DNA from 4 places in the Streptomyces hebeiensis genome. Region 1 is predicted to be linked to each of the others. Evidence: riboswitches for the same ligand, from Rfam matches in the RefSeq annotation. Region 1 holds a riboswitch; each other region holds the start of a gene.
What was found. Region 1 has a riboswitch for cyclic di-AMP ahead of ACU6P3_RS26120 (M23 family metallopeptidase). Riboswitches for the same ligand answer to the same signal wherever they lie in the genome.
Positions count from the first base shown of each region.

Region 2: linked by a shared signal. The riboswitch ahead of ACU6P3_RS17825 (M23 family metallopeptidase) and the one ahead of ACU6P3_RS26120 (M23 family metallopeptidase) in region 1 are both predicted to bind cyclic di-AMP.
Region 3: linked by a shared signal. The riboswitch ahead of ACU6P3_RS29465 (LysM peptidoglycan-binding domain-containing M23 family metallopeptidase) and the one ahead of ACU6P3_RS26120 (M23 family metallopeptidase) in region 1 are both predicted to bind cyclic di-AMP.
Region 4: linked by a shared signal. The riboswitch ahead of ACU6P3_RS20360 (transglycosylase family protein) and the one ahead of ACU6P3_RS26120 (M23 family metallopeptidase) in region 1 are both predicted to bind cyclic di-AMP.

Region 1 is NZ_CM129812.1:6,090,947-6,098,167, reverse strand. It holds gene ACU6P3_RS26135 (bifunctional acetate--CoA ligase family protein/GNAT family N-acetyltransferase) at 1-1,562, opposite strand, end outside; gene ACU6P3_RS26130 (HPr family phosphocarrier protein) at 1,798-2,079, shown strand; gene ACU6P3_RS26125 (GntR family transcriptional regulator) at 2,267-2,956, opposite strand; gene ACU6P3_RS26120 (M23 family metallopeptidase) at 3,280-4,059, opposite strand; cyclic di-AMP (ydaO/yuaA leader) riboswitch at 4,073-4,230, opposite strand; gene ACU6P3_RS26115 (M16 family metallopeptidase) at 4,471-5,853, opposite strand; gene ACU6P3_RS26110 (M16 family metallopeptidase) at 5,871-7,221, opposite strand, start outside.
Region 2 is NZ_CM129812.1:4,081,412-4,088,632, reverse strand. It holds gene lhgD (L-2-hydroxyglutarate dehydrogenase) at 1-991, shown strand, start outside; gene trmB (tRNA (guanosine(46)-N7)-methyltransferase TrmB) at 1,194-1,943, shown strand; gene ACU6P3_RS17830 (PrsW family intramembrane metalloprotease) at 2,200-3,498, shown strand; gene ACU6P3_RS17825 (M23 family metallopeptidase) at 3,750-4,793, opposite strand; cyclic di-AMP (ydaO/yuaA leader) riboswitch at 4,805-4,956, opposite strand; gene ACU6P3_RS17820 (PP2C family protein-serine/threonine phosphatase) at 5,362-6,813, opposite strand; tRNA gene ACU6P3_RS17815 (tRNA-Met) at 7,081-7,154, opposite strand.
Region 3 is NZ_CM129812.1:6,875,050-6,882,270, forward strand. It holds gene ACU6P3_RS29440 (PfkB family carbohydrate kinase) at 1-178, opposite strand, end outside; gene ACU6P3_RS29445 (purine-cytosine permease family protein) at 196-1,689, opposite strand; gene ACU6P3_RS29450 (ADP-ribosylglycohydrolase family protein) at 1,776-2,783, opposite strand; gene ACU6P3_RS29455 (GntR family transcriptional regulator) at 2,922-3,638, opposite strand; gene ACU6P3_RS29460 (tyrosine-protein phosphatase) at 3,795-4,598, opposite strand; cyclic di-AMP (ydaO/yuaA leader) riboswitch at 5,062-5,224, shown strand; gene ACU6P3_RS29465 (LysM peptidoglycan-binding domain-containing M23 family metallopeptidase) at 5,229-6,206, shown strand; gene ACU6P3_RS29470 (SGNH/GDSL hydrolase family protein) at 6,424-7,221, shown strand, end outside.
Region 4 is NZ_CM129812.1:4,716,574-4,723,794, reverse strand. It holds gene ACU6P3_RS20380 (Ppx/GppA phosphatase family protein) at 1-587, opposite strand, end outside; gene ACU6P3_RS20375 (DUF501 domain-containing protein) at 584-1,165, opposite strand; gene ACU6P3_RS20370 (FtsB family cell division protein) at 1,228-1,701, opposite strand; gene eno (phosphopyruvate hydratase) at 1,908-3,194, opposite strand; gene ACU6P3_RS20360 (transglycosylase family protein) at 3,570-4,298, opposite strand; cyclic di-AMP (ydaO/yuaA leader) riboswitch at 4,302-4,474, opposite strand; gene ACU6P3_RS20355 (transglycosylase family protein) at 5,237-6,040, opposite strand; gene ACU6P3_RS20350 (cytochrome P450 family protein) at 6,300-7,221, opposite strand, start outside.

The sequences.
Region 1 (7,221 bases):
AGGCCCAGCGACTCCGAGTTGCCGAGGATCGCCACGCGCGGTCCCGCCGGGAGCGGCTGGGAGGAGAGCAACAGGCCCGCGTCGACCAGTTCGGTGACCGTGTCCACCCGGATCACCCCCGCCTGGCGCATGAGCGCCGACACCGTCGCGTCCGGGATCCGGCCCACCGGGACCGCGTGCCCCTGGGGCGTGCTGCCGCTGTGCCGCGCGCCCTTGACGACCACGACCGGCTTCACCGCCGCCGTGCGCCGGGCGAGCCGGGTGAACTTGCGCGGATTGCCGATCGTTTCGAGGTAGAGGAGGGCCACATCGGTGTCAGGGTCCTCGAAGACGTACTGGAGGAAGTCGTTCCCCGACACGTCCGCCCTGTTGCCCGCCGAGACGAAGGACGACAGGCCGGCGCCGCGCCGGTGCAGCGCGGACAGCAGGGCGATGCCGATCGCGCCGGACTGGGTGAACATGCCGGTGCGCCCGCGCACGGGCAGTTCGGGGGCGAGGGACGCGTTGAGCCGGACCGCGTCGGCCGTGTTGATGATCCCCAGGGCGTTGGGGCCGATGACGCGCATCCCGTACGAGCGGGCCCGCCGCACCAGTTCGCGCTGGCGCTCCCGCCCCCGCGGCCCGCTCTCCGCGTAGCCCGCCGAGAGGACCACCAGCCCCTGCACGCCGTGCCGGCCGCAGTCCTCGACCGCTTCGGGCACCCGCTCCGCGGGGACGGCCAGCACCGCGAGGTCCACGGGCCCGTCCACCCCGCCCGGCCCTGTCAGGGAACGGACCGCCGGGACGCCGTCGATCCGGTCCTGGTCCGGGGCGAAGGCGTCGTTCACCGCGTACGTACGACCCGTGAAGCCCGCGGCGAGCAGATTGCGCAGCACCGTACGGCCGACGCCCCCGGGCGCACGACCCGCGCCGACGACCGCGACCGATCCGGGGGCGAGCAGGCGCTGCACCGAGCGGGCCTCGGCGCGCTGCTCGCGGGCGTACTGGACGGCGACGGACTCGGCGGTCGGTTCCAGGTCGAGCGTGAGCCGGACGGCGCCGTCCTCGAAGCTGCGCCGCTGGGTGTACCCGGCGTCCCGGAAGACTTTGATCATCTTGCTGTTGGCCGGCAGCACCTCGGCGGCGAAGCGCCGGATACCGCGCTCGCGGGCGACCGCCGCGATGTGCTCCAGGAGTGCTGAGGCGACCCCGCGCCCCTGGTGCGCGTCCTGGACGAGGAAGGCGACCTCCGCCTCCTCGGCGGGCGCGGAGGCGGGCAGTCCGCGGGCGTCGACGCGGTCGTACCGCACGGTCGCGATGAACCGGCCGCTCACCGTCACGGCGAGTCCGACCCGGTCCACGTAGTCGTGGTGGGTGAAGCGGTGCACGTCCTTGGCGGACAGGCGAGGGTAGGGGGCGAAGAAGCGGTAGTACTTCGACTCGTCGGAGACCTGTTCATAGAAGCTGACCAGCCGCTGGGCGTCGTCCGCGGTGATGGGCCTGATCCGGGCCGTGCCGCCGTCCCTGAGCACCACGTCCGCCTCCCAGTGGGAGGGGTACGCGAAGTCCGGCGGCTTCTCCATGGCCACAGCGTACGGCGCGGGTCCGACACCGGCCGGTCCGCCGCCCGAACCCCGGTCGATCCGGAGCCGGGCCGTCCGGAGCCGGGCCGGACCGTCCCGGGCGGGGCCGGGCGGGGCCGCGTCCGGCCGTCGGACGTGGGCCGGGAGGGGTGGCGGAGGACCCCGTGTCAGCACATGAGAGGCTGGGGGCAGGCAGCATTATTCAGACTTTTTGCGACTTGAAGGGCAACACACCATGGCTGAGCGCCGCGTCAATGTCGGCTGGGCCGAGGGCCTGCACGCTCGTCCCGCCTCCATCTTCGTCCGCGCCGCCACGGCCGCCGGCATCCCCGTGACCATCGCCAAGGCCGGGGGCAACCCGGTCAACGCCGCGTCGATGCTCGCGGTGCTCGGCCTGGGCGCGCAGGGCGGCGAGGAGATCGTGCTCGCGTCCGACGCGGAGGACGCCGACGTCGCCCTCGACCGACTGGCGAAGCTGGTCGCCGAGGGCCTCGACGAACTGCCCGAGACGGTCTGACCTCAAGACGGTCCGACCCCGAGACGGTCCGCCCCTGAGACGGCCCGAGGCCGCGGGGCCCGTTTTCCCGGGAATCGCATGACAGGGCCGGGGTGCGCTGAATTCAGCGCACCCCGGCCCTCTTTTCGTGAATGGGCAGCAAAAAACAGGCCCCGCCTATTTACAGTCTTTGTATACGGCGGGCATGTTAAGCGCGGACGCTCGCGGTGTTTACGCCGTGTTGCGAAACCCTCACCCTTTCCGGGCCCGCCTCCGGCCTGCGCAGCCGGTGCGCGGCCGTGCTCCGCTCCGCGTGCAGGGCGGTGAGCGTGCGCGCCCGCTCCGCGTCCCCGCGCGCCACCGCGTCCACGATCGCGCCGTGCTCGGCCCACGCCTCCACAGGATGGGCGGGCTGTTCGACCGTGTACATCCAGGCGATCTTGTGCCGGAGCTGGGTGAGCAGCGCGATCAGACCGGGGCTCACGGACGCCTGCGTGAGCGTCTCGTGGAACCAGGCGCCGAGTGAGCGCAGGTCCTGGCCCTGTCCCCGGCGGGCCCGCTCCTGCCCCAGTCTGACCAGGCCGCGCAGTACCTTCAGATGCGCGTCGGTGCGGCGCTGGGCGGCCCGGGCGGCGCCCAGGGGCTCCAGCAGCAGCCGCACCTCCAGCAGATCGGCGGCCTCCTGCTCCGTCGGCTCGGCCACGCACGCGCCCGCGTGGCGGCGGGTGGTCACGAACCCCTCCGACTCCAGGGTGCGCAGCGCCTCGCGCACCGGGACGCGGGAGACGCCGTAGCGCCGGGCCAGCTGCTCCTCGGTGAGCCTGCTGCCCCGCTCGAACAGTCCGGAGACGATGTCGTCGCGGATCGCCGTGCATACCGAGTGCGCGGGAATGCGCATGTCCGAACCTCCGACTTAATCGGCGTGAAACTCTTCCGATTGACGCCTGTTCCGTGACTCTATTGCAGCAGCAACGAATTTCCGATGGCCACCCGGAATCCATGGATATCTTTTGGCCAGAAACAGCGGAAGAACCCGGCCCGGGAGCGGAGCGGACCGGAGCGGACCTGACAGCGCAGGACCGGACGCGTCAGGCCCCGGCGCGCTGCCGGGGCCTGACGGGGGCTGGGGAAACGAAGGTGCGCGGGGTTCGGAGTACGCACCCGCGCACGCGGGGCGGCGCACCGCACACGGAAGCGCGGGGGCGCGGGCGCCCCGGCGCGTCAGAGGTTCACGCCGTGCGCGCGCAGGTAGCCGACCGGGTCCATGTCCGACCCGTAGTCCGGGCTGGTACGGGCCTCGAAGTGCAGGTGCGGCCCGGTGACGTTGCCGGTCGCGCCGGACAGACCGATCTGCTGGCCCGGGGTGACGCTCTGCCCGACGGAGACGCCGATGGAGGAGAGGTGGCCGTACTGCGTGTACGTGCCGTCGTGCATCCGGATCACGATGTTGTTGCCGTAGGAACCGCCCCAGCCGGCCTCGACCACGGTGCCGGTGCCGACGGAGACGACCGGGGTGCCGGAGGCGGCACGGAAGTCGACACCGGAGTGGCTGCCGGAGGACCAGAGGGAGCCGCCGGACTGGTAGCCGGTCGTGACGTACGAGCCGGCGACGGGCAGCTGGAAGGTGTTCAGCCGCTTGCGCTCCGCCTCCCGGGCGGCGCGGATCTCCTCGGCGCGCGCCTCCTTGGCGCGGGCCTCCGCCCTGCGTTCGGCCTCGGCCTTCGCCACGGCCCTCGCCTTGTCCTGGGCGGCGGCCCGGGCCTGCGCGTCGGCCTGGTCGTCGACCGTACCGGCCAGGTCGTCCCCGAGGGCGACGGCCCCGGTCAGACCGGTGTGCGAGGCGGCCTGGGCGTCGGCGGCACCACCGGCGAACGCCGGGGAGGCCGCGAGGGTGCCGATGACGCCGGTCGCGGTGAGCGTCGCGGCGCCCGCGGCTCTCGCGCTCGTACGGCTCATCTGGCTGCGGGCACGATGCTTCCCGGTGGCGCGGGTGAAAGCCATGGGGTGGCCGGTCCTTTCCTTCCTTCTCGCCTACCGGGTTAGCTGACGGGTTCGGAGCAGGAAGGTCTCCTACGGGCCCCTCCACGCGCCGCGCGAAGGCGTCCGATTCACCCCAGGGACACGGTGGGTCCCCGGCTCCCCGGCGAACCGGGAACTCGGCGATGGCTGTCCGTGCCACGGGATGCGGCGGGACGGGCGAACAGCCGGACCGACGCTAAGCGCGTCATCTTTCGATAACCAAACGGACGCGTGTTTTTGTAGCGCAGCCCACACCCCAGACAGGCAACCTCTCCCTCAAACAAGCCAATTGACCAACAAAACGGAAATAAGACCGGAACCCCGGCAGCGCCCGCCGCCGGGGTTCCCTCTGTGGTACGGAGATCCACGGATCAGCTCGTGAAGATCCGCGAATCAGCTCGCGACGACGGTCACTTCACCGATGCCGAGCGCCTTGACCGGCTCCTCGATCTGCGCGGCGTCCCCCACGAGCACGGTGACGAGCCGGTCCACCGGGAAGGCGTTGACGGCCGCGGCGGTCGCCTCGACCGTGCCGGTCTCGGCCAGGCGCGCGTACAACTGCGCCTGGAAGTCGTCCGGGAGGTGCTGTTCGACCTGGTCGGCGAGCGTGGCCGCGACCGACGCCGCCATCTCGTACTTCAGCGGGGCCACTCCCACCAGGTTCTGCACGGCCACGTCGCGCTCGGCGTCGGTGAGCCCGTCGGCCGCCAGGGTGCGCAGCACCGTCCAGAGGTCGGCGAGCGCCGGGCCGGTGGACTCGGTGTCCACGGAGCCGCTGATCGCGAGCATCGCGGCGCCCGTCGCCCCGCCCGGCGACGAGGGCGCTGCGGAGCGCAGCACCTGGCCGAAGGCCCGGACACCGTAGGTGTAGCCCTTCTCCTCGCGCAGCACGCGGTCGAGCCGGGAGGTGAGCGTGCCGCCGAGGCAGTACGTACCGAGCACCTGGGCCGGCCAGACCCGGTCGTGCCGGTCCGGGCCGATCCGGCCGATCAGCAGCTGGGTCTGGACGGCGCCCGGCCGGTCCACGATCACGACCCGGCCGGTGTCGTCGGCCGTCACCGGCGGTACGGGGCGGGGCGCGGCGGTGTTGCCCGTCCAGGCGCCGAGGCTGTCGGTCAGCAGCGCGTCCAGGTCCACGCCGGAGAGGTCGCCGACGATCACCGCCGTGGCCGTGGCGGGGCGCACGTGCGCTTCGTAGAAGGCGCGCACCCCGGCGGCGTCGATGCGCTCGACCGTCTCCTCGGTGCCCTGGCGCGGCCGGGACAGGCGCGAGGAGGCGGGGAAGAGCTCCTTGGAGAGCTGCTTGGCCGCGCGGCGCCCGGGGTTGGCGGTCTCGTGCGGGATCTCGTCCAGCCGGTTGCGGACCAGCCGCTCGACCTCGCTGTCCGCGAAGGCGGGGGCCCGCAGCGCCTCGGCGAGCAGGCCGAGCGCCTTGGCCAGCCGGGAGACGGGGACCTCCAGGGAGAGCCGGACGCCCGGGTGGTCCGCGTGCGCGTCGAGCGTGGCGCCGCAGCGCTCCAGCTCGGCGGCGAACTCCTCGGCGGTGTGCTTGTCGGTGCCCTCCGAGAAGGCGCGGGCCATGATCGTGGCGACGCCGTCGAGGCCCTCCGGCTCGGCGTCCAGCGGCGCGTCGAGGTTGATCTCGACGGCCACCACCTGCTGGCCGGGGCGGTCGCAGCGCAGCACCGTCAGCCCGTTGGGGAGGGTGCCGCGCTCGGGGGCCGGGAAGGCCCAGGGCTTGGCGGTGCCGGCGGTCGGCTGCGGGTGGAGGTCCATGGTCACGGCAGCGTCGGTCACTGGTCCGCCCCTTCGTGCTCGTCGGTCTCGTCGGCGGTGGCGGCGTCGGCGCCTTCGGCAGCGGTGTCGTCGTCGGCGGCGGCGAGCGGCTCGTACACCAGCACCGCCCTGTTGTTCGGGTGCAGCCGCGCCGCGGCGACGGCACGCACCTCTTCCGCGGAGATGTCCAGGATCCGGCCGACGGCGGTCAGCGCCAGCTGCGGGTCGCCGAACAGGACCGCGTACCGGCACAGTTCGTCGGCGCGGCCGGCGACGGTGCCGAGCCGGTCCAGCCACTCGCGCTCCAGCTGGGCCTGGGCCCGCTCCATCTCCTCCTCGGTGGGTCCGTCGGCGGCGAGCCGGGCCAGCTCCTCGTCGACGGCCGCCTCGATCCGGTCCACCTCGACGCCGCCGGACGCCTTCACGTCCAGCCAGCCGAGCGAGGGGGCGCCGGCCAGCCGCAGCAGCCCGAATCCGGCGCCCACCGCCGTGCGGTCCCGGCGCACCAGTCGGTTGTGGAGGCGGGAGGACTCGCCGCCGCCGAGGACGGTGAGCGCCAGGTCGGCGGCGTCGCACTCGCGCGTGCCGTCGTGGGGCAGCCGGTAGGCGGCCATCAGCGCGCGGGCCGGGACCTCCTCGTGGATCTCCTGGCGCAGCTGCTCGCCGATGATGTCGGGCAGCGTGCCGTCGCGCGGCGGCTTCTTGCCGTCGTGGGACGGGATGGAGCCGAAGTACTTCTCGATCCAGGCGAGCGTCTGCTCGGGGTCGATGTCGCCGACGACCGACAGCACGGCGTTGTTCGGCGCGTAGTTGGTACGGAAGAACGCGCGGGCGTCCTCCAGGGTCGCTGCGTCCAGGTCGGCCATGGAGCCGATCGGCGTGTGGTGGTACGGGTGGCCGTCGGGGTAGGAGAGGGCGGTCAGCCGCTCGAAAGCCGTGCCGTAGGGCACGTTGTCGTAGCGCTGGCGGCGCTCGTTCTTGACGACGTCCCGCTGGTTCTCCATGGACTCCTCGTCGAGCGCGGCGAGGAGCGAGCCCATGCGGTCCGCCTCCAGCCAGAGCGCCAGCTCCAACTGGTGGGCGGGCATCGTCTCGAAGTAGTTGGTGCGCTCGAAGCTGGTGGTGCCGTTGAGGGAACCGCCCGCGCCCTGCACCAGTTCGAAGTGGCCGTTGCCCCGGACCTGGGCCGAGCCCTGGAACATCAGGTGCTCGAAGAGGTGAGCCAGGCCGGTACGGCCCTTGACTTCGTGGCGCGAACCGACGTCGTACCAGAGGCAGACCGCGGCGACCGGGGTCAGGTGGTCCTCGGAGAGCACCACGCGCAGGCCGTTGTCCAGCCGGTGCTCAGTCGCTGTCAGGCCGCTGGTA
Region 2 (7,221 bases), 2.0 Mb from region 1:
CGGTGCCGAGATGGTCAAGTTCTGCGCCGAGTACGGCATCGCGCACGAGATCACGGGCAAGCTGATCGTCGCCACGCGGCGGGACGAGCTGCCCCGGCTGCACGCCCTGGTCCAGCGCGGCCGGGAGAACGGGATCCCGGTGCGCGAGCTGGGCCCCGCGCAGATCACCGATTACGAGCCGCAGGTGCGCGGCCTCGCGGCCATCCACGTCGGCACGACCGGTGTGTGCGACTTCACGGCGGTCGCGCGCCGGCTCGCGGAGTCGGCGGAGGCGTCGGGCGCGTCCGTGCGGTACGGCGCGGAGGTCGCGGCCGTCGACCGCCGCCCCTGGGGCATCGCGGTCCGGACGGCGACGGGCCAGGTGGTCCGGGCCCGGGCGCTGGTGAACTGCGCGGGGCTGCACTGCGACCGGGTGGCGCGGCTGGCGGGCGACGAGCCGGAGATGCGGATCGTGCCGTTCCGCGGTGAGTACTTCGAACTGGCCCGGCCCGGTCTCGTCCGGGGGCTGGTCTATCCGGTGCCGGACCCGGCCTTCCCGTTCCTGGGGGTGCATCTGACCCGGGGCGTCGACGGACAGGTCCACGTGGGGCCGAACGCGGTTCCGGCGCTGGCCCGGGAGGGGTACGCCTGGTCCGACGTACGCCCGGCCGAGCTGGCCGGGACGCTCGGCTGGCCGGGCGCCTGGCGGATAGCCCGGAGGCACTGGCGATACGGGGCGGGCGAGCTGCACCGCTCCCTCTCGAAGCACGCCTTCGCCACGGCGGTGCGGCGGCTGCTGCCCGCGGTCGAGGACGCGGACCTGCGGCCGACGGAGGCCGGCGTACGCGCCCAGGCCGTGCTGCGGGACGGCACCCTGGCCGACGATTTCCTGATCGCCCGGCGCCCGCGCACGATCCACGTCCTGAACGCCCCGTCGCCCGCGGCCACCGCGTCCCTGCCCATCGGGCGCGAGGTGGCCCGCCGGACACTGGAGCTGCTGACCGCGGGCTGAGGAGGGCGACGACCGGAAGGGGAACGGGAGAAAGCAGAAGAAAGCTGGAGAAACAGGGGAAAACAGGGGGCGGCCCGGTCTCCGTAGAATCGGAAGCACTGTGGCCGAGCACGAGAAGACCGAGATGACTGACATGGCCGAGACGGCCCAGCCGACCGAGACCGGCCGACCGACCGGTGCGGCGCCCAGCGCCGGCGACCGGATGATGAGCCGGATGTTCCCGGACGGGTCCGGGCCCGCCGCCGATCCCGCCGGGTCGCACTTCGAGCGGCGCATCCGCAGTTTCCAGCCGCGTCGCAGCCGGGTCACCGCGGGCCAGGGCGATGCGCTGCGGCGGCTGTGGCCGGTGTGGGGCCTGGACATCGACGGGCAGCGGGTCCTGGACCTGGACGAGATGTTCGGGGGGCTGCCGGTCGTTCTCGAGATCGGCTTCGGGATGGGCGAGGCCACCGCGCGGATGGCCGCCGACGACCCCAACACCGGCATCCTCGCCGTCGACGTGCACACGCCGGGCCAGGGCAACCTGCTGGGTCTCGCAGAGCGCGCCGGACTCACCAACGTACGCGTGGCGAACGGGGACGCGATCATCTTGCTCCGCGAGATGGTTCCGTCCGCGTCCCTCGACGGACTGCGGATCTACTTCCCCGACCCGTGGCCCAAGAAGCGGCACCACAAGCGGCGGCTGATCCAGCGGGAGTTCCTCACGCTGGCGGCGGGAGCGCTCAAGCCCGGCGCCGTCCTGCACTGCGCCACCGACTGGGAGCCGTACGCCGAGCAGATGCTCGCGGAGCTCACGGCACACCCGGCCTTCGAGAACACCGCGCCCGGTGGCGGCTACGCGCCACGCCCCGCGTACCGTCCGCTGACCCGGTTCGAGGGACAGGGCCTGGAGAAGGGACATGTCGTGCACGACCTGCTGTTCCGCCGGACCGAGGGGCCACTCGCGGAGTGACCGGGACCCGTTGGCGGCGGACGCGTGAGCCCGGCCGTGCGCCTCTGGCGGTGCCCCTGGGCGCACGGCCCCAGGTGTGACCGAAGGCAATGGCGCTGGTCCGTCTCACGATGTCGGTCGTCACGATGTCGGTCGTCACGATGTCGGTCGTCACGATGTCGGTCGTCACGATGTCGGTCGTCGTCGTTAGGGTCGTCAGGTGTCAGAACCACATCCTCAACCCCCCGGCCCCACCGGTCCGCACGGCCGCCCGGAGATGCCCGTGTACGAGCGGCAGCTCCGGGACGGTGACCTGTGGGCCGCGGTGCCGGCCGCGGGCCGCGGGCGCTATCGGCCGCGCCGCGCGTTCTGGCGGCACGGAGCGTTCCGGGCCGCCGCCGTGTTCACGTTGCTGGCCCTCTGCGGGCTGCTGATCCTGGCGCTCGTGCGCGACGAGACCGGCACGCGCGGCTTCGTCGTGGGCCTCGGTCTGGCGGTCCTGCCGGTGCCGCTCCTCCTGGCGGCCTTCCGCTGGCTGGACCGGGTCGAGCCGGGCCCCTGGGCGAACCTGTGGTTCTCCTTCTCCTGGGGCGCCTGCGCGGCGGCCCTGATCTCGATCATCGCGAACTCCTTCGCGACGGAGTGGATCGCCACCGCCACCGCCGACCCGGCGAGCGCCGAATCACTCGGCGCCACGGTGATAGCGCCGGTCGTGGAGGAGAGCGCCAAGGCGGCCGGGGTCCTGCTCGTCTTCCTCTTCCGCAGGCGCGACTTCACCGGGCTCGTGGACGGCGTCGTGATCGCGGGCTTCACCGCCACCGGCTTCGCCTTCACCGAGAACGTGCTGTATCTCGGCAACGCCTTCGGCGAGGACGAGAACATGGGCCGCTCGGGTCTCGCCTCCGTCACGGTCGCGACCTTCTTCGTGCGGGTCGTCATGTCCCCGTTCGCACACCCGCTGTTCACCGTGCTCACCGGCATCGGATTCGGGCTGGCGGCAGCGGCCGCCGGGCGCCGCAGGGTCCGCCGGGTCGTCCTGCCGCTGCTGGGCCTGGCGCTGGCCATGGGCATGCACGCCCTGTGGAACGGCTCGACGGGCCTCTTCGGACCGTTCGGCTTCTACATCGTCTACGGGGCCTTCATGGCACCGGTGTTCGCGCTGCTGACCTGGTTGTCGATATGGACCCGGCAGCGCGAGCTGCGCACGATAGCGGCCGAGTTGCCCGCGTACGCCGCCGCCGGCTGGCTCGCCCCCGCCGCGGCGCACGCGCTCTCCTCGATGCGGGCGCGCACGATGGCACGTGACTTCGCGGGGCGGACGTACGGCGCGGCGGCGGCACGCTCGGTCGGGGAGTACGAGGCGTTCGCGACCTCACTGGCCTTCCTGCGCCACCGGGCCCACCGGGGCTCGGCGGAGCCGGACTTCGTGGCGCGCGAGCAGGAGCTGCTCCACCACCTGTGGCAGCGCAGGGACACGGCCGGGCCCGCGCTCACGTATGCGGCACGGGCCACGGGCCGGATGGCCGTACCGCCCCAGTACGTCGACTACGAGGACTACAACCCCTACCGCCATTAGCGGTGGGGGCCGGTGACGACTGGATGGCCGACTGCCGACTGCCGACGGACGGCACCGAGGGCCGAGGACCGGCGACCGGCGACCGGCGACCGGCGACCGACAGCAGACGGCCACGCGCCGGAGGGCCGGTCCGCGGTGTGCGGCCGGCCCTCCGGGGCGGGGACGTCGCTGTGGATCAGGAGGATCCGAGGATCACGGGGATCCGGGGATCCGGGGATCCGGGGATTACGAGGATCCGGGGATTCGCGGGATCAAGGAGTGACGCCCTTGCTCTGGAGCCAGGCCATCGGGTCGATGCCCGAGCCGCCCGCCGTGTGCACTTCGAGGTGCAGGTGCGCGCCGGTGACGTTCCCGGTCGCGCCGACCCGGCCGATGACCTCGCCCGCGGTGACCTTCTGGCCGGCGCTGACGGTCATCGAGGACTGGTGGGCGTACCAGATCTCCGTGCCGTCGTCGAGCTCCAGGACCGTCCGGTAGCCGTACGAGCCGGACCAGCCGGCCGACTTGATCGTGCCGCCGTGGACCGCCTTGACCGGCGTACCGGTCGGGGCGGCGAAGTCCAGGCCGGTGTGGTAGCCGGAGGACCACAGGGAGCCGGACTCACCGTAGGTGGAGGTCAGTGTGTACGAGGAGGTCGGCAGCGAGAAGCTGGCGGCCAGCTTGGCCAGGCGCTCGGCCTCCGCCTTCGCCCTGGCCTCCTCCTCGGCCTTCTTCTTCGCCTCGGCGGCTTCCTTCTCGGCCTGCGACTGCTGCTTGGCGGCGTCCGAGGCGGCCTTCTTGGCCGCCGCCGTCTCCGCGGCCGCCAGCCGCGCCGCCTCGGCCGCGGACTGCTGCTGCTCGGCCTGCTGGAGGATACGGGCGCGCAGCGCCTCGCCGGCGTCGGCGGTGCCCTGCTCCGCGTCCTCCGCGGTGAGCCCGGCGGTGGTGAGCGGCGCGCTCGCGAGGAGTTCGGTCTCGGAGTCGTCCGTCGCCAGCGAGCCCATGCCCGGCAGGGAGGAGGCGTCCGGAAGGTTGTCCGCGATGGCGTCGGGAAGGGATATGGAGACCGCGGGCTTGTCCTGCGCGGTGGCGATGCCACCCGCGCCGACGGCGGCGATGACGCCGACGCCGAGGACGGTGGAGCTGCGGGCCAGCCCGTTGCGCTTGCTGGTGACGCGGTGCCTGCCGCGGACGGGGCGAATGGATTCCGCGGTGGGATTCCACTCCCCCCACGTCGCCTCCGACTCCGTCGCGTCCGTCGCCGCGAAGGAGTGGGTTTCGATGGTGGCCGCGGGGGCAGGCTTGTTGGACGCCACTGGGGCGTGCTCCTTTCCTTCCTTCTCGCCTACCGGGTTAGCTGACGGGTTCGGAGCAGGAAGGTCTCCTACGGACGCTTCGGCCGCCAGGGCGGCAAAAGACGTCCGATTCACCCCATGTGGTGGTTCCCCGGTTCCTTGCGGGATTCGGCGCCGCGCACGGCGTCGTCTCTGGCGACGACTGGGACGACCGCGCTGCGTTATCGAACGTTAATAGACGTCGGGGCCTTATTCCAAGCTGTTCCCAGTGATCGTTAACAACTTCGCAACGGACGCACCAGCGCATACGCGGGCACAACAGGGCGAGTTGACCGCTCTTTGGGGACGACAACAAACCTGACGGTATGTCAACTGTTATGCGGAGGGAGATCTTTCGATTACGTACGGTGCCCATGGGTGCCCGATGGCGACTGCCGGCGGTCGGCGGTGCCCGGCAGTGCCCGGCTGTGCCCGGTGGCGGCAGCCGGGCGGCCCCGCGCGGTCCGACGGCGCCTCGCGATGCCCGTCGGTGTCCGGCGCACCGACCTGATCGTCACGGCGCCCCCGCCCGTCCGGTCCCCGCGGGCCGTCACAGCACGATCGGTATGGTCCGGCGGCGCTCCGTGGCCCCCTCGGGGGGTCTGGTGACCGCCAGCAGCGCCATGTCGTCCTGGCTGCCGCCGCCCGTGTGCACCCGTACGTCGTCGATCAGCGCCTGGAGCATTTCGTCGGGCCCCTGGAAGACCCGCCCGTCCAGCCGCTCGCTGGGGACGTAGAACACCCCCTGGGCGTTCCGCGCCTCGGAGAGGCCGTCCGTGTAGAAGAGCAGCGTCGCGCCGGGCGGGTACGCGGCCTGCTCGACCCGGTCCGGCCACCCGCCCAGCTCGCTCATCCCGAGCGGCAGCGCGGTGTCGCGGGGAGCCAGGGTCCGTACCGCGCCGTCGCCGTTCACGAGCAGCGGCTCCGGATGTCCTCGGTTCACCAGCCGGACGACGGCCCCGTCGGGCGGGATCTCGGCGAGGACGGCCGTCGTGAAGCCCTCGGCGGCGTCCAGCCCCTCCCGCCGCAGCATCTCGCGGGTCAGCGAGTGCTCCAGCCGGCGCGCGACCCCCTCCAGCGACGTCTCCTGCTCGGCGGCCTCCCGGAAGGCTCCGATGACGACGGCCACGGCCTCGACCGCCACCAGCCCCTTCCCCCGTACGTCACCGACCACCAGCCGCACCCCGTACGGCGTCTCCTGAACGGCGAACAGGTCACCGCCGATGAACGCGCCCTCCTGTGCCGCCTCGTACCGCGCGGCGACCCGCAGCCCGCCGATCCGCTCGGCGGGCCGGGGCAGCACGGCGCGCTGCGCGGTCTCGGCGATGATGCGGGCGGAGGCGAGGCGCTGACCGCTGCGGCGCACGACACCGTTGATGTACAGCGCGAGGCCGGCGACGACCAGGACGGTCAGCAGGCCGCTGATCCTCTGGGCCTGGTCCCCGGCACCGGCGTAGAGGTGCAGTCCCGACTCGGCGGCCAGCGCCGCCACGGCCACCAGCAGCGTGCCTCGCAGGGAGTAGAACGGGGCGGCGATCAGCGGGGCCGCGGCGAAGAGGGGGGACGCGGAGATGCGTGCGGGGGTGAAGTAGTCGTAGAGCGTCCCGGCGACGATGACGAGGGCGGGCAGGTAGCGCACGAGCCTGCGCCCGGCGGCGGCGCCCCGGCGGGGCCTCCGGGCATGACCGCCGCGTCCGCTGCCGGGGTTGTCGCCACGTCCGCCGCCGAAGCCACCGCCCAGACCACCGAGGTGGTGTCCGCCGAGGCCGCCGCGGTCGTCGCCCGAGCCCGAGCCCGAGCCCGAGTGGGCGCCCGATCCGGAGCCCGCGTTCGAGCCGGAGCCCGCCCCCGGGCCGGCTCCTGACCCGGTCCGCCCTGCCTGCCCGCGCGGCCCGCGCCCGGCGCGGCCCTCGTCCGGGCACGCGTCGGAGCCCCGCCCGCCCCCGGCGTTCGCACCGCCGACACGGCCGGCGCGTTCTCGCAGCTTCGTCAGCATCCCCACGAAAGGTCTCCTGCCGGTCCGCCTGCGGCTGCGGACGGTACCGCGCCCTGCCTATCCAGGCTGGCCGCTGTTCGCCCGAGCCGCGACCCGCCGTCCGCCGAGTGGGCGAAGCATCCAATACGTGGACAACGGGGCGGTCGGAAAACGACTGATGGAGCGGCCGGCCGGTCGGGGCCGCGGCGGGCGGCGCACCCATACGGGGCGGTGTGCGCCGGGACAACAGCGAAGGCCCGGATCCTCTGAGGATCCGGGCCTTCGCCCTACAAGTAGCGGGGACAGGATTTGAACCTGCGACCTCTGGGTTATGAGCCCAGCGAGCTACCGAGCTGCTCCACCCCGCGTCGGTGAACACAACTCTACGCCATCCTGAGCAAGGTCATGACCACATCCCGCCGCGGGCTGACGAAA
Region 3 (7,221 bases), 780 kb from region 1:
GGGCGGGCAGCCCCAGGCGGCGGGCGGCCGCGAGGACGTTGAAGCCGCCCCCGGTGGCGAACGTGGTGTCCGTGGCGATGGTGTCGCCCCCGCGTTCCGGCACTCCCGGCACCCGCATCACCAGGTCGACGATGGCGTTGCCGACGAGGACGAGCCGGCTGTCCTTCCGGCCGCCCATGGCGGCGTTCTCGCTGTTCACACGTGCTCCCGCGCCGTCGGTGCGGTCGGAGCGCGCTCTTCCGTGCGGCGCGCGCCGGCCTCCGTCCCGGCACCGCCCGCCAGCCTCCGCAGCAGGGCGTACAGACCCGCGGCGAGCGTCAGGGTCACCACCCACCCCAGCCCGTTGCTGCCGATCCAGCTGTCCGCGAGCGGTCCGGAGAACCAGACGTCCGTCGCGCCGGTACTGGCCTCCGTGAAGAGCAGACCCACCACGATGGCCGCCGCCCAGGCGGTCGTCGCCGGCCAGGAGAAGCCGCCCCGGTACCAGTAGCGGCTGGTGCGGCCGACATTCATCAGGGCGTCGGTGTCGTATGACCTGCGGAGCAGCATGTCGACGGCGAACACTCCCACCCAGGCGGTGATCGGCACGGCCAGCAGGGTGAGGAAGGTGATGAACGGCCCGTAGAAGTTCTCGGCGATCAGGATGAAGTAGACGCCGCCGACGAAGGTGACGACCATGTCCAGGGCGACGGCCACGGTGCGCCGGACCCGTATGCCCAGGGTGATCATGGTCAGGCCGGCCGAGTACACGGACAGGTGGTTGGAGAGCAGCAGGCCACCGAAGGCGGCGATCAGATACGGGATCGACATCCACGAGGGCAGAATGGTGTTGATCGCCGCCACCGGGTCGGCGGCGGAGGCGAGGCCCGGCTCGCCCGCCGCGAGCAGCGAACCGAGCGAGATGAGGACGATCAGCGGGATACCGGCGCCGAACGCGGAGGCGACGACGAGCCGGCCGCCGGGGATGTCACGGGGCAGGTAACGGGCGTAGTCCGCGCCCGCGTTGGCCCAGCCGATGCCGGTACCGGCGGCGATCATGCCGGTGCCCACGACCATGGCGCTCATCGGCCCCGCCGGCGCCTGCAGGACCCGGTGCCAGTCCACGGTGGCCGCCAGGAAGGCGATCACGACCAGATTGAGCAGGCCGAAGGCGTACGTGGCCCACTTGTTGATCCACATGATGGTGGCGTGCCCCAGACCGCTGATCAGCAGGGTGCAGCCGATGAAGACCAGCAGACAGACCACGGTGAGCACGGTGTTCCGGCGCAGGCCGAAAGCGACGTCGAGCAGCGCCAGCAGGGCGAAGGCCGCCGTGGTGGTGTTGATCGTCTCCCAGCCGAGCCGGCTCAGCCAGGTGACCAGCGTGGGGCCCGCGTTGCCCCGCACCCCGAAGACCGCGCGGGAGAGGGTGAGGGCCGGGGCGCCACCGCGCTTGCCGGCGATGCTGAGCGCTCCCACCAGGGCGAACGAGCCGACGGAGCCGAGCACCGCCACCACCACCGCCTGCCAGATGTTCAGCCCGCGGAAGCTGACCAGCGCCGCGCCGAGCGGCAGGCCGAGAATGCTGATGTTGGCCGCGAACCACGTCCAGAACATCTGTCCCGGATGGCCGTGGCGCTCGGCGTCGGGTACGGGTTCGATGCCCCGTGTCTCCACCGCGCCGACGCGGTCGTTGTCTGATCCGGCCATGGTCGTACCTGTCTCTCTGTTCGGGGAGGTCGAGCCGTCCGCGTGGCCCCCGGGGACGGGTGCGCGACGCGGAGGCGAGCGGGCGGTCACCCGGCCGCGGCGGCCCGCAGCGCGAGGAGGGAAGTGGCCAGCGGCTCGAGATCGAGGCCGTTGACCGAGCGGAGGGTGGCGAGGGCGTCGGCGGGCAGAGCCGACGCTCCACCGAGGGAGCCGGCGACGGCGCCCGCGATGGCGCCGACGGTGTCACAGTCGCCGCCGAGGTTCGCCGCCAGGAGGCACGCGCGCCACGGCTCGCCGTCGGCGAGGGCCAGCACGGCGAACGCCGCGGGAATCGACTCCTGGCTGGCGACGCTGGTGCCCACGAGGTCGCTGATACGGTCCAGGGCCCGCTCCTCGGGGAGTCCGCGCACCAGCTCCACGGCCCACTCGATACGGGCCGCGATCGAGGGCCCGTAGACCCAGTGCCCGCGTTCGGCACCGGCGCGCGCCGCGGTGACCGCCGCCGCGAGCGCGTCCTCCAGGTTGCCGCCGGCGACCCCCCGGCTCACCGCCGCGGCCACGGCCGCGGCCGAGGAGATGCCGAGGGTGGTGTCGTGGGTGACCTGGCATGCCGCCGCGACCCGGTCGACGAAGGACTCCAGCGGCGTGTCCGGAAAAGCGATGCCGACGGGGGTGATCCGCATGGCGGCGCCGTTGGTGGCACCGGACTTGCCCGCTTCCTCGGGGGGCACGCCCCGGGAGACGGCCTCCAGCGCGGCCTTGGTGGAGGGACCGAGCAGGTCGAAGGAGCCCTTGGCCTTCATGACCCGCTCCCACTCCAGGAGTTCCCGGGCGAGCGTGAGCGGGTCGACGCGTCCGTTGCCCTCGGTCAGCAGCCGGCCCACGATGACGGCCTGGTCGGTGTCGTCGGTGACCGACCCGGCGGGCATTCCCGCGCTCACGGGATTGTCGGCGGGGCCCGGTTCGAAGCCGGTGACGGTGCCGAACCGGGCGACGATCGACCTCCGGGACATGATCTGGGTCGGCATGCCGAGGGCGTCGCCCATCGCCAGGCCGTACAGAGCTCCGAGCGCGCGGTCGTGCTGGTCGTTCATCAAGGCTTCCTGTCGGTGCGGGGGGTATGAGGGGGTGCGGCCTGGTGTGGTGGGGATGTCGGGGGCATCGGGGATGCCGGGAGGCTTGGGGAGGCGGCGATTCAGCGGTGCGGCTCCCCCGGCGCGCCGGTCCGGCGGTCAGCGCGCCGGCTCTTCGAATCCGAGGTGGAGTTCGAAGCGGGCGGGGTCCAGCAGACTGGTCACGTGCTCCACGACGTCGCCCTCCGGTCCCCGGCTGACCCGGCGCGTACGAAGGAAGACGTCCCCTTCGCCGCGGCGCAGCAGCGTCGCCTCGCCGGCGTCCAGCCTGGTGACGGACGCCCACTCGTCCCCGTGCGTGGCACGGATGCCCGCGGCGGCCAGGGTCCTGGTCAATGAGCCGTCCACCAGGCCGCGCGCCGGTACTTCGGCGAGGGCCGGCAGCAGGGGGACCCTGCTGCGCTCCAGGGCGACGGGGGCCCCGCCGGGCAGGATGCGCAGTCGGTCCAGGGCCATGAAGTCATGGCCCTCCAGGCCGAGTTCCCCGGCCAGTCCGGGGTCCCGCACCGTCTCCAGGCGCAGCACCTCGGTGGTGATCCGGGCGCCCTGGTCGGCCAGGGCCCTGGTCCAGCCCAGCTGGTTGTCCAGCAGATGGCCGTCGAAGGTGACGAACGAGCCGACACCCGCGTGCGTGGAGATCAGCCCCTGCTTGCTGAGCTCGTCCAGGGCCTGGCGGACGGTGGTCCTGCTGACCGAGAAGCGCCGGGTGAGCGCGTGTTCGCCGGGCAGCTTGCTGCCCGGTTTCAGAGCGCCGCTGTGGATCTCACGGGCCAGAACGCGGGCGATGCGCTGATGCTTGAGCACCCCTTCAGTCATGGCTGGAAACTAGCCATACATGTCCAGTCCTGTCTAGTAGCGGGGTGCGTCTTTCTCCTGGCCGGTTCTTCCGGCGGCAGCGGCGGAGGCGGCCCCGCCGGGTGCCACCCGTCACGGGAGGCGGGTTCGGCGGGGCCGGGCAAACGTTGCCGGTGGCTAGCTGTTCTCGTCGAGAAGGCGGGCGCGCAGTCGCTCCCGGGTCCGGGGGGTCAGGCCGAGCCCCTCGGCGAGATAGCGGTCGGTTCCGCCCCAGGTTGTCTCGATGGTCTCGAACGCGGCGGCGAGGTATTCGGCACGCGCGTCGAACAGCGGGCTCAGCAGTTCCATCACTTCCTGGGACGTACCGGCGGGAGTGCTGTCACTGCGTCGCACCGCATAGCGGCGGCCCGGGGCGTTCGACTTGAGGTAGTCCGCCTCGATCGCGTCGCGCTCGACACCGATCGCGAGCAGACAGACGGCGACCGAGAGCCCGGCGCGGTCCTTGCCCGCCGCGCAGTGCACGAGCGCGGGGAGGCTCTCCTCGGCGAGTGCGTGCAGGACGCGGCTGTGCTCGGCGGTGCGGTCCTTGATGATCGACCGGTACGAATTGATCATTCGGGCCGCGGCCTTTCCGTCCGAGAGCAGGTCCCGCAGCTGATCGAGATCGCCGTCCCTGACCATGCGCCAGAAGTCGGCTCCCTCCGCCGGGTCGGAGAGGGGAATGTTCACATTCCGTACGCCGGGCAGTTCCACGTCCGCGCCGTCCAGCTTCAGATCGGCCGCATTGCGGAAGTCGAAGACGGTATGCAGGCCGAGCGAGGAAAGGAAAGCCGCGTCGGCGGCTGTCGCATTGGCGAGATGGCCACTGCGGAAAAGCCTGCCGTACCCGACCCGGCGGCCGTCGGTGGTCGGTAGTCCGCCCACGTCGCGGAAGTTGCGCACGCCGGTCAGTTCCGGCTCCGTCCGCGCGGACTGCGGCATCTCTCGCGTCACGGCCTGCTCCTCCGTGTCAGCCGCCGACGCCCGCCGCCGACGGTACCGACTGCCGACCCTACGGCATCCATTCCGGCCGCAAAGGGCTCGGCGGCTCGATCCGGATGTGCACGATCCCGGACAATCAACGCCATGGGAATTGACCGTAAATGGCCGTCTGTCCGTATTGCTGTATTGAGACGCATTGGGCCCAACCTGCCCCGGTGGTGACCGAGATGGGTGGTGTCAGGTGAGCAGGATCATATTCGTGACGTTCCGTGCTGGTGATCTTCCGCCCTATCGCGATGCCGTCCGGAAATGAGCCGTGTGAAATCCACGCAGGGTGACGAGCGGGCCCGGCCGATAACCGGGCGGCCGACCCCGTCGGTCAAAGACCTGCTTGTTCCGCCCGGGCGACTCGCTTACGTTCAGCCTCAATCCGGACGGAACGCCGAATCCTGCCGCCGCCCGGAATTCGCATCCATCGATCCACGCGTGGCAGGAGCGGGGGACCCAGGTAGTACGCCGGGCGGGTCTACGGACCCGGACGGCTCGGGGTGAAGTCACGCGCACGCGTGGCCGGGCAGCTCCAGCCCGAACCCGACAGCTCACCTCGTAGGCGCCGGAGAGGAATGCGCCATGCCCGGTAAGGGTAAGCACCGACGCCCCAAGACCCGTACGTTCTCGCGGGGGTTCGCCGCCGCCGGAACGGGCGGAGCCGCCATCGCCCTGCCGTTCATCGCCGCCACCGGCGCGCACGCCGCCCCGAAGGCCGCGCCCGCCACCGCGCCGCAGGCCGTCTCCGCCCACGCGGCCGAGGGCGTGTCCCGCACCGCCCAGGCGTCCGTGACGCAGACGTCCACCGCGCCGCGTCAGGCCGCGGCCGCGGCGACCACGACGTACGCCGTGGTCGCGGGCGACTACCTGTCGAAGATCGCGGACGAGCACAAGGTCCGGGGCGGCTGGCAGAAGCTGTACGCGGACAACCGCTCGGTCGTGGGTGACGACCCGTCGCTGATCCACCCCGGTCTCGAACTGACCATCGGCGGGAAGTCCGCCGGGGGCGACGGCGCCAAGAAGCCGTCGTCGGCGCGCTCCGAGACGCCCCGGGCCTCCTCGGCTTCCGCCGCTCCCGCGGCCGAGGGCGCGGGGAAGGCCACCGGCGGCACGGCCGCGAAGTCCGCGGCCGACACTGCCGCGAAGAGCGACACCGGCGGCTTCACCAAGCCGGTCGACGCGCCGGTGAGCACGCCGTACCGCGCCTCCGGCGGCATGTGGTCCAGCGGCTACCACACCGGTGTGGACTTCACGGCGTCCTCCGGCACTCCGGTCAAGGCGGTCGGCGCCGGTACGGTCGTGACCGCGGGCTGGGGCGGCTCGTACGGCAACCAGGTCGTCATCAAGCACGACGACGGCCGGTACTCCCAGTACGGGCACCTGTCGTCCCTGGCGGTCTCCGCCGGCCAGTCCGTCGGCGCGGGGCAGCAGATAGGCCTCTCCGGAGCCACCGGCAACGTCACGGGCCCGCACCTGCACTTCGAGATCCGCACCGGTCCCGAGTACGGCTCGGACGTCGACCCGATCGCCTACCTCCGTCAGAACGGCGTCAGCCTCTGATCCGAGGGTCCGGCCCGGCAGGTCTTCCGGGAGCCGCTCCGGAGACGTCCCCGTCGCCCCCGCCCGGCACCGCGCGTGCCGGGCGCCGGGCGGCGGGGACGAGCGACGCCCGGGCTATTCCCGCTTGGGCGAAAATTGACCGATGGCATATATCACGCGTCGTCAACCCCTCCTTACGGTCGCGTAGGTCACATCCGCGGGTGAAGGATGAACGGCTGTGGGAGACGACGATTCGAGAACAAGTAAGAGTGGCGTATTCGGGTCGTACGCAGCGCTCGGGGACAGCTTCACGGAGGGCGTGGGCGACCCCGGACCCGACGGGCTGTTCGTCGGCTGGGCGGACCGGCTGGCGGTCCTGCTCGCCGACCAGCTGCCGTCCTCGGGCGACACGCCCGACACCGCGCACGGCGACTTCCGGTACGCCAACCTCGCGGTACGCGGCAAGCTCCTCGACCAGATCGTGGCGGACCAGCTGCCCCGGGCGCGAGAACTGGCCCCGGACCTGGTGACGTTCTGCGCCGGCGGCAACGACATCATCCGGCCGGGCAGTGACCCGGACGATGTCGCCGAGCGGTTCGAGCGGGCCGTCGCGGACCTGACCGGTGTGGTCGGCACGGTCATGGTGACCACCGGCTTCGACACCCGTGGCGTACCCGTCCTGCGCCATCTGCGCGGCAAGGTCGCCACGTACACCGCGCACGTCCGCGCCATCGCCGACCGGTACGGCTGCCCGGTGCTCGACCTGTGGTCCCTCAGGTCCGTCCAGGACCGGCGGGCCTGGGACGGCGACCGGCTCCATCTCTCGCCCGAGGGCCACACCCGGGTCGCGCTGCGCGCCGCGCAGGTGCTGGGCGTACCGGTGCCCGCCGACCCGGACCAGGCGTGGCCGCCGCAGGCCCCCCGGGGCACGCTGGAGACACGCCGGGACGACCTCCACTGGGCGCGTGAGTACCTGGTGCCCTGGATCGGCCGCCGCCTGCGGGGCGAATCGTCAGGTGATCACGTGGCGGCAAAA
Region 4 (7,221 bases), 1.4 Mb from region 1:
TCAAGGGCGGCTTCGACGTCCGCGCGTATACCGGCGATCCGGTCGGCCGTCGGCGGGTCGCCGGCCTCGCCGTCGTGGGCCAGGTGGCGTTCGGTGAGGCGCACGCAGCCGATGTCCACCGAGCGCGCGGCCCGGACCCGGTCGTCACCGACGACGAACTCGGTCGAGCCGCCGCCGATGTCCACGACCAGATAGCTGTCCCGGCCGCCCAGTTCCTTGGTGGCGCCGGTGAAGGAGAACTCGGCCTCCTGGTCGCCGGTGATCACTTCGGGCTCGACGCCCAGGATGTCCACGACACCCCGTACGAACTCGTCGCGGTTGTCCGCGTCGCGCGAGGCGGAGGTCGCCACGAAGCGGACGTGCCGCGCGCCGTGTTCCTCGATGACCTCGGCGTACTCGCGGCAGGCCGCGAACGTGCGCTCCAGCGCCTCGGGCGCGAGCCGGCCGGTGCGGTCCACGCCCTGGCCCAGCCGGACGATCTTCATCCGCCGGTCGAGATCGACCAGCTCGCCGGTCCCGGGCTGGGCGTCGGCCACCAGCAGCCGGATCGAGTTCGTACCGCAGTCGATGGCGGCGACCCTGGTCACGCCGTCTCCCCGTTCTCGTCGGTGTCGGTGTCGGAGGCGACATCCGCGCCCGGGGCCGAGTCCGCGCACGGTGTGACGCACGGGCCCTTGCGCCACCACTCCGGCAGCATCGCCAGCGCCTCGTCCCCCAGCGGGTTCACTCCCGGGCCCGCCGCCAGCGAGTGGCCGACCAGCACGTGCAGGCACTTCACCCGGTCCGGCATACCGCCCGCGCTCGGGAAGCCCTCCAGCACCTCGATGGCGTCCCGGCGCGCGATGTAGTCCTCGTGCGCCCGGCGGTACGCGGCGGCCAGCTCGGGGTCGGTCGCCAGGCGCTCGGTCATCTCCTTCATGACGCCGTTCGCCTCCAGCGTGCCGATGGCCGAGGCCGCACGCGGGCAGGTCAGGTAGTACGTCGTCGGGAAGGGCGTGCCGTCGGGCAGCCGCGGGGCGGTCTCGACGACGTCCGGCCGGCCGCAGGGGCAGCGGTGCGCGATGGCCCGCAGTCCGCGCGGGGGCCGGCCGAGCTGCTGCTCGAATGCCTTGACGTCCGCCGCGGTGGGCTCGGTGCGTCCGGTCTGCGGAGGGGGGTGTTCCATGCCTGCCTAAGCCGATTCCGATGATGTGATGCGATGCGATGCGATGCGACGAGATGGAGTGGTCAGTCGTCCCGGCGGTCCGCCGTGTCCACGCCGTCCATGACGTTCGAGTACCAGGGGCGGTCCGCCCCCTCCTCCTCGTCGTGCTCCCGCTCCCGTGTCCCCTGGTCGGTCAGGGTGTAGCCGGTCTCGCCCGGCTTCACGTAGTGCAGGTGCTCACGGGCCAGCCGCTCGATGTACGCGTCGTCCTGGAGGCGTTCCTTCTCGTCCCGCAGCTGTTCGACGCGTTCCTTCGCCTCGCGGGCCAGCCGTTCCTGCTCCGCGATCTCGTTGCGCTGCGACACGTACTGCCGCATCGGGTACGCCAGCGCCACGACCAGGGTGCAGACGATCAGCGCGAGGAAGGCCGCCCGGCCGGTGAGCCGGGAGCGGCGGTCCTGTCTGCGGGTCTGCGAGCGGTAGACCCGGGCCGCGGTCTGCTCACCGAGCAGCCGCAGCCTGGTCGCGGTGGAGAACCGGTCGCGGTTCCCTGCCATGGCTCGCCTCCCCTTGCCTCAAGCCTCCGGCCCGTGTGCCGTCGGCTTCACCTCACGCCGCCGTGCGTCCCCGGCACACGGTACGGGACCACGGCCGGAGACGTACGGACGACGGGCGGGCGGCGCTCACCGCGGGGCTTGCCGCGGCGACTCGCCGCAGGGGTCACCGCGGTGCGGGGACTTGCCTCGGGGACTTGCCGCGGGACTTACTGCGCGGTGCGGAAACGCGGGAACGCGCTCCGGCCCGCGTACACCGCCGCGTCGTCGAGGATCTCCTCGATGCGCAGCAGCTGGTTGTACTTGGCGACGCGCTCGGAGCGGGCCGGGGCGCCGGTCTTGATCTGGCCGCAGTTCGTGGCGACGGCCAGGTCGGCGATGGTGACGTCCTCGGTCTCGCCGGAACGGTGGGACATCATGCACTTGAAACCGTTGCGCTGGGCCAGCTCGACGGCGTCCAGGGTCTCGGTCAGCGAACCGATCTGGTTCACCTTGACGAGCAGCGCGTTCGCGGCGCCGTCCTCGATGCCGCGCGCGAGGCGCTCGGGGTTGGTGACGAACAGGTCGTCGCCGACGAGCTGCACCTTCGCGCCCAGCTTGTCGGTGATGGTCTTCCAGCCCTCCCAGTCGTCCTCGAAGAGCGGGTCCTCGATGGAGACCAGCGGGTAGGCGTCGACCAGCTCCTCGTAGTACGCGGTCATCTCGGCCGCCGTACGCGACTTGCCCTCGAACTCGTAGGAGCCGTCCTTGTAGAACTCGGACGCGGCCACGTCGAGCGCGAGCGCGATGTCGCGGCCCGGCACGTAGCCGGCCTCCTTGACCGCTTCGAGGATGAGGTCCAGCGCGGCGCGGTTGGAGTCCAGGTTCGGCGCGAAGCCGCCCTCGTCGCCGAGGCCGGTGGCGAGGCCCTTCTGCTTCAGGACCTTCTTGAGCGTGTGGTAGACCTCGGCGCCCCAGCGCAGGGCCTCGGAGAAGGACTCCGCGCCGATCGGGGCGATCATGAACTCCTGAATGTCGACATTGGAGTCGGCGTGCGAGCCGCCGTTCAGGATGTTCATCATCGGCACCGGCAGCAGGTGCGCGTTCGGACCGCCCAGGTAGCGGAAGAGGGGAAGGTCGGACGCCTCGGAGGCGGCGTGCGCGACGGCGAGGGAGACGCCGAGGATGGCGTTGGCGCCGAGCGACGACTTGTCCGGGGTGGCGTCCAGGTCGAACATCGCCTGGTCGATCAGGCGCTGCTCGGTGGCGTCGTACCCGACGAGCTCCGGGCCGATCTGCTCGATGACGGCGAGGACGGCCTTCTCGACGCCCTTGCCCTGGTAGCGGTTCTGGTCTCCGTCGCGGAGCTCCAGGGCCTCGAACGCACCGGTGGACGCACCGGAGGGGACGGCAGCACGGCCGGTGCTGCCGTCGTCGAGGCCGACCTCGACCTCGACCGTGGGGTTCCCTCGGGAGTCAAGGATTTCCCGGGCTACGACGACGTCGATGGACGGCACGAGCATCTCCTTCTGGTGTGACGCTAGAGGTGCAGGGTCTCTTGGCCTTGCGACACGAGCCTAACCGGCCGGGCGTGACCACCCCGCCCCGCGCCCGCCCGCTGGGACGAAAGAGACCGAGGAATGCGGGTTCCGGCCCGGGAGACGTGAAACCCCGGCCCGGCGCGTACGGGGGAAACGCGCCGGACCGGGGAGCACCGGGGGGACGGGGTGAGGACTGCGGGGAGCGGGCTCGGGGGCTGGCCGGGGAGTACGGGGAGCGGAGGTACGGAGCCGGCCCGCCGGATGGCCGCCGCTTCAGGCCGTGCGACCCGGTGGGCCCGGCGGGCCGGGCCGGCGACGCGAGGCCGGCCCGGCCGCCGGGAACGGCTCGGGTCAGCTCAGGTGGAGCCGCTGGCCCGGGTAGATGACATCGGCATCGCTGATGACGTCCTTGTTCAGGTCGAAGACCTTCTTCCAGCCGCCCTTGACCTTCTTGGCGTCAGCGATCTTGGAGAGGGTGTCACCGGACTTGACCTTGTACTCGCCGTCCCCCTTCTTGATCGTGGCCGGACGGCTCTCGCCGCGCGAGGCGGACTGGCTGTACGTACGCTCCTGCTTCTCGGGCTGAGCCTGCTGCTGGTACTGACGCGGCTGGGTCTGCCGCGACTGCTGCGACTGCTGCTCGCCGGAGCTCGAACCGGAGCTCGAGGCGCTGGAGCCGCTGCCCGACGCAGAGCCGGAGCTGCTCGACGCGCCGGACAGGTTCACGCCGCAGTTCGGCCAGGCGCCCTTGCCCTGACCCGCGAGGACCTTCTCCGCGACGGCGATCTGCTGGGACTTGGAGGCCTTGTCGGCGGTCGAGGCGTAGGAGGTACCGCCGTACGCCGCCCAGGTGGACGACGAGAACTGGAGGCCGCCGTAGTAGCCGTTGCCGGTGTTGATGGACCAGTTGCCGCCGGACTCGCACTGGGCGACCTGGTCCCACTCGGAGGTGCTGGCGGCGGAGGCGGAGGTCGCACCGATCAGCGGGGCCGCGACGGCGGCGCCGGTGATCCCGGCGAGCGTGGCGTAGCGAACGGCCTTGGACGGACGGCGGTGCTTGGCCTTGCCGGAAAACAGCATGGGTCATCTCCTCACCGACGCCTGCGAGGTCAGCTGTCGGGTTCGGGCTGTGAGTGGCCCGGCCGCGTGCTCTCGCAACGCGGCTTCACCCCAAGCCGGCCCTCGGCCGTCTCTCGACGGCCGGGCCCGGCACGAAACCTTGGGTCCCCCGCTCCTGCCTTCGGCGCTTGACGCGACGACTCTCCCCCCGACCGACGGCAGGATTCGGCGTTTCGGTCGACGAGGCCCGCGGTGCGAGCGGTTCAGACCGTAAACACAGGCCCGCCGCTTGTTCAAAGAAGTACATCAGGGAGAAAACGCCCTAACTGCCCTTCAGGAACGCCGCATTTCCGCAGGTGAGAGACGAACGAGACCAACAGGCGGGCCATGGAGGAACTGGTGCGGCAAAGAGATGCTTGTCTCACTTTCGCGAAAGTGGACAAACGATCTCGAACTCATCCTGTCGGCCTGTCAGATCACGGCTCTGAGCAGCCACTCGGGGCCTCTGCCGAGGCCGCCCGCCGGCCCGCGACGAGGCCGGCGGCGACCGGTGGCGGCGAGGCGAGCCGGGACGCGGTACGGCGACGGCGCGGGGCGGCGCGGACAGGGGCACGGAGGAGTGCGGAGGTGCCTTGACGCGTACGGAGGAGCCCGAAGTGGCCCTGTCGAGCGTGGCGGAGCCCGACGAAGCCCGTCGAGCGCGGAGGGGTGCGGCCGAGCTCGGCCGGCACAACCAGGCACGGGGTGGGCCCCCGTGCACGGGGTGGCCCGGAGGGTGGGCGGCGTGCGCCGGGGCGCACCCCGGAACGCGACAAGGGACCTGTGGGGCACGCGACGCATCACACGACGTCGCGCGGCCCACAGGCCCCACCGAGCCCGCCTCGTACGGGCCGACCACATACAGGCCCGCCTCGTACAGCCCGTTCCGGCCCTCCCCCGGCGTCAGCCGAGGGCCGGCGTCACAGCCAGCCGCCGACGACCTTCTGCGCGCCCGGGCGCACCGTGAAGTCGCCGCTGTAGTCGGGGGCGTACGGGCCGACGAGCCCGGCGCCGCTGATGATGTCCGGGCCCGTGGAGGCGTCCTCCGACCCGGCGCCGAGGTCACGCCCGTAACCGGTGTCCCGAGAGGCCCGGTCGGTCGCCTCGCGCTCCTTGTCCGCGCCGCTCTCGGCCGGGCTCTCGTCGGCCGCGTTGCCGCGGTGCTTGCCCTTGGACGCGCCCGCCTCGCTCCCGGAGCCGGACGCCGAACCCGGGTCCGAGCCCTCGGTGTCGGCGGAACCGGTGGCTCCGGGCGTCGGCGCGTCGGGTGAGTGGGAAGGCGTCGGCTCGTCGCCCGACCGCCCGTCGGAGGAGCCGGTCGAGCCGCTCGGGGAGGGCGAGCCCTCCGTCGCACCGCCGCCCGCGCCCGCGTCGGAGGAGCCGGAGCCGTCACCGTCACCGGGCGTCAGCGCCCCGCCGCCCGTCAGACCGGAGACCACCGCACAGCTCAGCCAGGCCGCGGGACCCTGCTTGGCGAGGACCTTCTCGGCGACCGCGATCTGCTGGGAGCGGCTGGCGAGGTCGGGCCGCTCCGCGTAGGCACCGCCGCCGAACTCGTCCCAGGTCTTCTGGGACATCTGGAGTCCGCCGTAGAAGCCGTTCCCGAGGTTGGCGCTCCACGTGCCGCCGCTCTCGCACTCCGCGACCCGGTCCCACGTGGACGTCTCGGCCGCGCTCGCGCCGGACGCGCCGAGCAGCGGAATGGCGATCGCCGAGCCGGTCACCCCCGCCGTGACGAACAGAGCGGGTGCTTGACGAGGTCGCCTGTGTCGGCCGTTCCCGGAGCGCATGCGATTGCCTTCCGTGTGACTGATATTACAACTCGGGCATGTTGCGGCCGGAGTCTCCGTGAAAGTAGCGGGACTCGAACGTCTGTCACAAGCGGATGCAGCGCAGATCACGCGAAAGTCACGTTTTTGACGGAGCGTCAGTGAGAAGCGGAGGGAAAAACGGTCGGATACGGGCAGGCGGCCATGGCGAACATCACAGGCCGGGCGACGGCGTGAAGCACACGGGGAGCGTCCGCAAGCCGCGCATGATGAGCCCTCCCCGCCACCGCAAATCGACCGGATCCTGGGCAAGACGCATATCGGGCAGTCGAGTCAGCAGGGTCGCGAGTGCCGTTTGTGCCTCCAGGCGCGCAAGGGGCGCACCGAGGCAGTAGTGAATTCCGTGTCCGTAACCGAGGTGCTGGTTGTCCCGCCGTCCGAGGTCGAGCCTGTCGGGATCGGCGAACCGGTCCGGGTCGCGGTCGGCGGCGGCGAGGACGACGAGGACGGGCTCGCCCTGGCCGATGTCCTGCCCTCCGATGCGCAGGGGCCGGGTGGCGTAGCGCCAGGTCGCCAGTTCCACGGGCCCGTCGTACCGGAGCAGTTCCTCGACCGCCGTCTCGAGCAGCCGGGAGTCGCCACGCTCGAGCGCCTGCTGGAGCAGCGCCTTCTGGTCCGGGTTGCGGAGCAGGGCGTACATCCCGTTGCCGATCAGGTTGATGGTCGTCTCGAAACCCGCGAACAGAAGGATGAAGGCCATCGCCGCGGCCTCGTTCTCGGTGAGGTGCTCGCCGTGGTCACTGGCCCGGATCAGTCCGGAGATCAGGTCCTCGCCGGGGTTCTCCCTCTTGCGGTGGATGAGCTCGGCCAGGTACCCGCGCATCTTCTTGACCGAGCGGGCCACCCCTCCGCGCGGGCCGCCGCCGTGGCGGATCATCATCCCGGCCCAGTCCCGGAAGTCGTCCTGGTCCTCGCGCGGCACCCCGAGGAGGTCGCAGATCGCGTAGATGGGGAGGGGGAAGGCGAAGTCGTGGATCAGATCCGCCTCGCCCTTGCCGGCGAAGTCCTCGATGAGCTGGTCGGTCAACTCCTGGACGCGGGGCGCGAACAGCGCGACCCGGCGCGGGGTGAACGCC